One region of the Metabacillus flavus genome, then DNA from elsewhere that is predicted to be linked to it. Evidence: predicted binding sites of a transcription regulator. Region 1 holds the regulator's gene; the other holds the start of a gene.
What was found. Region 1 encodes LexA, which represses DNA repair genes until DNA is damaged. Its sites were predicted from a motif close to CGAACATATGTTCG; they were not measured.
Positions count from the first base shown of each region.

Region 2: J9317_RS12170 (Y-family DNA polymerase) is a predicted target of LexA. The motif match lies at 1,854-1,867, and genes of this name have one in related genera.

Region 1 is NZ_JAGVRK010000001.1:1,954,457-1,957,876, reverse strand. It holds gene J9317_RS10010 (DUF896 domain-containing protein) at 1-48, opposite strand, end outside; gene J9317_RS10005 (YneB family resolvase-like protein) at 328-990, opposite strand; gene yneA (cell division suppressor protein YneA) at 999-1,319, opposite strand; gene lexA (transcriptional repressor LexA) at 1,471-2,094, shown strand; gene J9317_RS09990 (magnesium transporter CorA family protein) at 2,195-3,420, shown strand, end outside.
Region 2 is NZ_JAGVRK010000001.1:2,359,126-2,362,545, forward strand. It holds gene J9317_RS12160 (HPr family phosphocarrier protein) at 1-133, shown strand, start outside; gene J9317_RS12165 (YolD-like family protein) at 183-518, opposite strand; gene J9317_RS12170 (Y-family DNA polymerase) at 537-1,793, opposite strand; gene J9317_RS12175 (YqzH family protein) at 2,003-2,209, shown strand; gene J9317_RS12180 (DUF1572 family protein) at 2,230-2,769, shown strand; gene J9317_RS12185 (GNAT family N-acetyltransferase) at 2,918-3,420, opposite strand, start outside.

The DNA.
Region 1 (3,420 bases):
CTTTTTTGACAGAACATTAATTCGATCAATTTTATCTTTAGAAAGCATATTCATTCTCCTTTTTAAGCCTGTTTTTCTCCTGTATGTTTCGTTCTCGAAGACTGTTACCTTACATTTTGCTGATATGAAATGGTATTGGGATGGCTGTTTTCCGCTACAGGATGCTCACTTTCCATCGGACTGGCACGTGAGCTTTTCCAGAGCTTAGCGCTTTAAATCTGTTCAAAGAACATGTTTTTTACGGTGGGTTTCACTCGCACGAAACTTAAACATAGTTATGGATAGTGCAATGGTACAAAAAAGAGCAAAAAAAGGCAACTAAACAGATTATAAGGTCTGTTCAGCGGCCTTTTTCTCTTCCATGTATTCCTGGTACCTTCTATGTACCGTCGCTTTTGATACTGAATAGCCGAAGCCTCTCAGCGTGGCTGCTATATCTGCGAACGTGAGTTTACTGTTCCTTAAACGAACGATTTCCTCGATTGGAACTTCAATTTTATCTTTTCTCCCGCCAGAAACAAGATCGGTTAAGTTATGCTGCGGCTGATATCCCTTTTCAACCGCACGCTTCATTCCGCGCCTAATTTTCATATTATGGATCTTCCTCTGATATTCTTCGACAATGCTGACAATTTCGAGAACCATTGTATCCGCTTCTGACAGCTGCAGTTCGCCCTGCTGTGCAATTGTGAACACTCTCGCCTGCTCTTTGTAAATACAGTGGAGAATGGCCATTCTGGCGCTTCCTCTTCCAAGTCTGGTTTCATCCTGGATCAGAATTGCTTTTACATCTTCCTTTTTTATCGTGTCGAGAAGCTCAAGAATTCCTTCCCTCTCAATTTCATAGCCGCTTGCCTTCTCCATGATGATCCGGACGGGTTCCATTCCGTTTTGAACCGCTAGCGAAGTCAGTTCTTCTTCCTGTCTATGAAGAGAAGTTTCCTGTTCTTCTTTAGCTGTACTGACTCTGCAATAAATAACCGCCTTCAAGTAAACACCTACTCTTCTGAAGCAATAATGTGGGTTTCATGCTGGTAAAGTTCATTCTTTTTTACTGGAATAAAAACGGTGTCGCCCGGTTTAATGACAATGGTAGATAAATTGTTTTCCTTATCCACCCACTCCACAAACTCAGTCTGAGACATCCCGTGCTTGTCCTTCAATGTTTCTGCCAAATCCCATAATGTATCTCCTTCGCGGATTTCTATTTTAGCATATTCATCCAGTGTTTTGCCGCTTCCCGTACCGGCTGCTGCAAATAAAATACCCCCTACTAGAACGAAAAATGATGCTATGAGTGCAAATGTGCTTTTTGACATGATAACCCCTCCAGAATGTTTGTTCGCTTTTCGATGTTTTTATTATAATACGAACAAACGTTTTGGGTCAAGCGCTTTTCGAACTTATGTTTGTATTTTTAGGTAAATGATGCTATAATCACTATAAATTACTTACTCTGAGGTGCTAAGGATGAGCAAACTATCAAAAAGGCAACAGGACATTCTTGAATTCATTAAACAGGAAGTCAAAAGCAAAGGGTATCCTCCGTCCGTCCGTGAAATTGGTCTTGCTGTCGGTCTGGCATCCAGCTCTACTGTACATGGGCATCTAGCGAGACTTGAAAACAAAGGGCTTATACGCCGAGATCCTACAAAACCAAGGGCTATCGAGATTTTGAATGAAGACCAGGGAATGGAAATTCCGAGAAACGAAGTGATTAACGTTCCGATCATCGGGAAGGTTACGGCAGGGCTGCCGATCACTGCTGTAGAAAATATTGAGGAATACTTTCCGCTCCCTGAACGGCTCGCCTCACCTGATGACCAGGTATTTATGCTTGAGATTGTCGGGAACAGTATGATTGAAGCGGGAATATTAGACGGAGACCTTGTTGTTGTGAGACAGCAGCAATCCGCTAACAACGGTGATATCGTCGTTGCTATGACAGAGGATGATGAAGCAACTGTGAAACGCTTTTTTAAAGAAAAAGATTATATTAGGCTGCAGCCGGAAAACTCTTCAATGGAACCCATTATTTTAAGGAACGTATCAATACTGGGCAAAGTGATTGGAGTATACCGTACAGTGCATTGAAGAGCTTGTTCAACTGGACAAGCTTTTTTTATACATACATAAAATGATAGAATAAGGGCTGGATAATGTGCTATACAATCAGCATCTGGAGGAACCACTTATGTCCGACAATCAAAAGGAACTTCTATTAGATGAAGCCAGCAGTCAATTTATATTTCCCTTCTCTTTAAAATATACCAAGTTGATGAAGATCCAGCAGCAGCTGGAGGATACCGGTTACCGGTTCTTCAAGCTTGATGCAAAAGAAACAGAGAATGCATATTATGGTCCCGGGCAATCCGTTTCCCACGATAATATGGACCAATACTTTTTGCCGTTTATCGAAAACCTGTTATTTGTTCATGAGCCGGCAAAAGAATCGCTTAGCCGGTTTTCAAAGTCTGTTCAATCACCTATCAGGTTATTATTTGGTGAGGATCAGCGTTCATATGGAGCTGAAATCCTTTCTGCTGATATTTTTATCTGTCCCTTTGAAATAGGGATAATCTCGATTCGGACCCGGTTTACTCAGTCTCCCTTGAAGCTTTCTGAAGTGATGGACTTTCAAAATCAGTTCCGCGTTCTGGATCCAAAGCTTGTTGAAAAGAAGAATCTTAGGGTCATTACTGAAAATTCATCCTTTGACAGCATTCAGGATTACATATTTAAAGAAATTGCACCTGGCATTGTTCCTTTTATCGAAACAGGGGCGAACAAGTCCTCTTATTTCGGAAGTCTTCCCTATTTCGTGGATGAAAGAATGTATGTTGTCAGTACGCTGGTCACGCGTGAGGATCACGTGACAAATGAACATCTCTTCCGGTCGGGGCAGGTAAATGGATATGACTCACAAGGAAATCCGTTTATTTCCGCAAGAAACCCTGAGTACATTGACAATTATGCAAAAAACCACACATACAGCAGGTGGGCACCGCAGACGAACTATGTAATCAGCGATCATGCTTTTACTTGCCTTAGCCAGCGGGGAGAGCACGTACCAATAATCAAGTCCGAGATGTTTGGGCAGCATTATTACAACCTGCTCCTTCACTTTTTTTACAAAATGGTTCTGCTTAAACTTTCATATCAATACTCGCTGCTGTACAGACGGAATAAAACGAATGAGATTGAACAGCTAATTCAAACCATTACCGAGTTTTCCGGCAAATATCATTTTAAGGAAATCAGCAGCCGCACTGAGGGGCAGGAATTGGCTTTCTTAATGAATAAAGTGTTTCATATTTCGACTTTGTATGACGAAGTGAAAAAAACACTTGACAGCTTGTTCAGAAATCAGGAAAAAATTTCAGCAAAACGAAATAATTATTTACTGTTTATTTTAACGAC
Region 2 (3,420 bases), 400 kb from region 1:
GGTCATTGACGCAAAGAGTTTGCTTGGCGTTTTGGCTCTATCTCTTCAGCCTGGCGAGACAGTTGAAATTGATGCTGAAGGCAATTCAGCTGCTGGCGAAGCGTTTATTGAACTCGGGATTTTTGAAAAATAATCCTTAAAAGCAAGGACCAATTGGCCTCTTCCAATTGGTCTTTTCCCGCTCAATCCTCATACTCCTCAATCTTCACAACGTTTTTGAGCAAAATCGTCTGCCGCTTTCCTTCTGCGTTTATAATACGGATTGCCTGTTCAAGCTGATCGAAAAAATGAATGTACCCGGTGTACGGAACGAGCTGCTCATGCTCGTGAACGGTGAAACGCAGCGGATGATGATTTTCCATTGCGATGCAGATAATTTCGTTAAACTGCTCAAGCTGCTGTTCATCCATTTCCGGCTTCGCTGTATACCGCTCTTCCTCTTTCCACTGCCGAAGCAGCTTTACGTGCTCAGGCAGCATCATAGATGTCCATTTGATGTTTCCCCGGTCGCGGATCATGTTCTTTCTCCTCCTTCCTTATGCTTTGTGCCCGCCTACAAGTGTAGCCCGGTGTCTTGCCGTTCCCGCTTTCGTGTAGGAAACCGCCCGGAGCAGGGAATCGGAGCCGTATTTGCTGCGTATGGAGTCCATAACATACCCGAGCTCGCGCTGCTTTTCCCGGTTTGGCTGAAACAGATTCAGCTGGCTTTCTGTGTCCTCTTCGATGTTCGAGAGAGCAATGGAAATTTTCCGTACTGTCTTTCCGTCATAAAATTCCTCAAAAAGCTCCAGGCAGGTTCTGTAAAGATCCATCGTAATATTCGTCGGCTCCTCCATCGTACGGGACCGGTAAAAGCCTCCGCCCAATTCATCCTTGCTGTAGCCGATGCCAAAACTGATGGTCCGGCCGGCCCGGGAGTGATGGCGGGCTCTTCTCGCCACCTCCTCGCACATCTCAAGAATGACATGCTTTACCTCTTCCGGATCCGTGTAGTCGCGCATGAGAATCTGGCTTTTGCCGAAGCTGATCTGCCCCTGCATAATCGGTTCGCCGATATCGGACAAATCCACGCCCCAAGCATGATAGTAAAGCTGATTACCCATAATGCCGAATTTCTTCTCCAGCATTTCAAGCGGATAATTAGCCAGCTGGCCTATGCTGAAGATTCCCATCCGGTTCAGATTTTTCTCCATCCTTCCCCCGATCCCCCACATCTTGCTCAGAGGCTTCAGGCTCCACAGCTTTTTCTCCACGTCATCATACGTCCACTCTGCGACGCCTGTCTTTTTCGCATCTGTATCGAGGCAGACCTTGGATAAAAGCATATTAGGTCCAATTCCGATTGCGCATGGGAGCTGAAATTCCCGCTCCATTTCATTTTTAATCTTCCAGGCAATCGTATGGGCGTCGCCCCACAGGTGCTCGACACCGTCGACCTGGATAAAGCTTTCGTCTACACTGTAAATATGAATCGCTTCTCTCGGAACATAGCGGTGAAACATTTTGGAAAGTTCAGTTGAAATGCGGATAAACATCGCCATTTTCGGGTTCACAACGTGGATCCGGGGATCATCCGGAATTTCAAATTTTCTCGATCCTGTTTTAATATTGAAGTCCTTTTTCAAATGGGGAGATGCGGCCAGTACCACACTGCCCTGCCGTTCGGTGTCCCCGACGACAGCAAGATAGCAGGTATGCGGATCCAGTCCCATCAGGACCGCTGCGCAGCTCGCATAAAAGCTTTTCATATCAACGCAAAGGATTTTTTTTTTGGGAAGCTGGTCATAATCCATCGCACTTACCCCTCCAATAAGAATATGTGTTCGTAGTTCTATTATACCGCTAATCATAATCGAATAAACGTTCGTCTTCAATGGTATTTTTTGCCGAACAGTGAAAAAGTGAGGATTTTCAATACGCAAACCATTCCATCTGCTGAAAAATCTTTTTTAAACAGAAGGAGTTATCATATAATGTGAGGAAATAGAAAGCAGGGGTGACGATGCAAAAAGAATGGCTGGAGAAAATGCTGATCCGTGCCTTCAAGCAGTATGGACGCGACTTAGAGGAGCACCCGCTTCCGGAAAAAGAAATGGTTTCATTTATTGAGGATTTAAAACATGCAAAGGATGAAGAAACGGAATATTACGAAGTTATTGAAGATCTCGTGTATGAATATATGGTGAATAAGGACGACTGCAGGTTCTAATACGAAGCAGGGGTGATGAAATGAGTCTGGGAACCGTGTATCTCAATGTTGTGATCAACCGCTTTAAAGGTGTAAAAAGCTTAGGTGACCGGGCAATGGAGCAGTTAACTGAACAGGATTTGCATTGGAAGCAAAACGAAGAAACAAACAGCATCGCGATCATTGTCAAGCATCTGAGCGGCAACATGGTTTCCAGATGGACCGACTTTCTCACAACAGACGGAGAAAAACCTGACCGCAGCCGTGAACAGGAATTTCTGAACGATTTGGGAGACAGAGCGGCTGTCATGCAGGTTTGGGAAAACGGCTGGAATGTATTGTTTCGGACACTCGATCAGCTCACGGAGGATGATCTGCTAAAAGAAATCTATATACGGGGCGAATCCCACGTGGTGATGGACGCGATTGAAAGGCAGATGGTCCACTACGCCTATCATACTGGACAGATTGTGCACATTGGAAAAGAACGGAAGAATGCGAGGTGGAAAAGCTTAAGTATTCCGAAGGGAGAGTCGGAAATTTTCCTAAAGGAAATGCTGGAGAAGCATCGGAAAAGCTGATTAGGGATTAGATGCTATTGGATACTGGAGACTTTTTTAAGCGGGGGCAATCCTCAAGCCGGCCCGCTTAGATTAGAGCCTTTCTTAACAGCACAGGCCCAAATAAACCCGTACCCCTCATGGGCACGGGTTATATTCATGGTTTTTATTAAGCCTGCATCGCAATCCATTCTCTCCGCAGAATCCCCATCACAATGCGGTCAAACGCTTTCCCATCTCTGAGAACGGTTTCTCTCAGGCGGCCTTCTTCTGTGAATCCAGCTTTGCGGTAAGCACGAATGGCTGGTTCATTGTAAGAGATTACATCAAGACCAACACGGTTCAGATTCAGCTCATAAAACGCGTATTGCAGAAGCAGCTGAAGCGCCTCGGCACCGTAGCCTTTTCCCCGGTTTTCTTCCTCGCCGATTCCGATTGCGAGAAGGCCGCATTGATTGTTCCATTCAATGCTGTGAAGGGCGGCAAATCCAAGCAGCTGATCCTCTTCATTCGTTCTGATCCTGAATTCAAGTGCTTTTGAAGGAGCATCCGGAACTTTTGGAAAGGCGTAATCGGTATCGACCATCCTAAGATAATGGCTGTTTCGCCAGTTGTTCATGTCCTCTATGTCTGCGCTCCTTGGTGCGGTAAGACTGATCGTTCTTCCTGTAA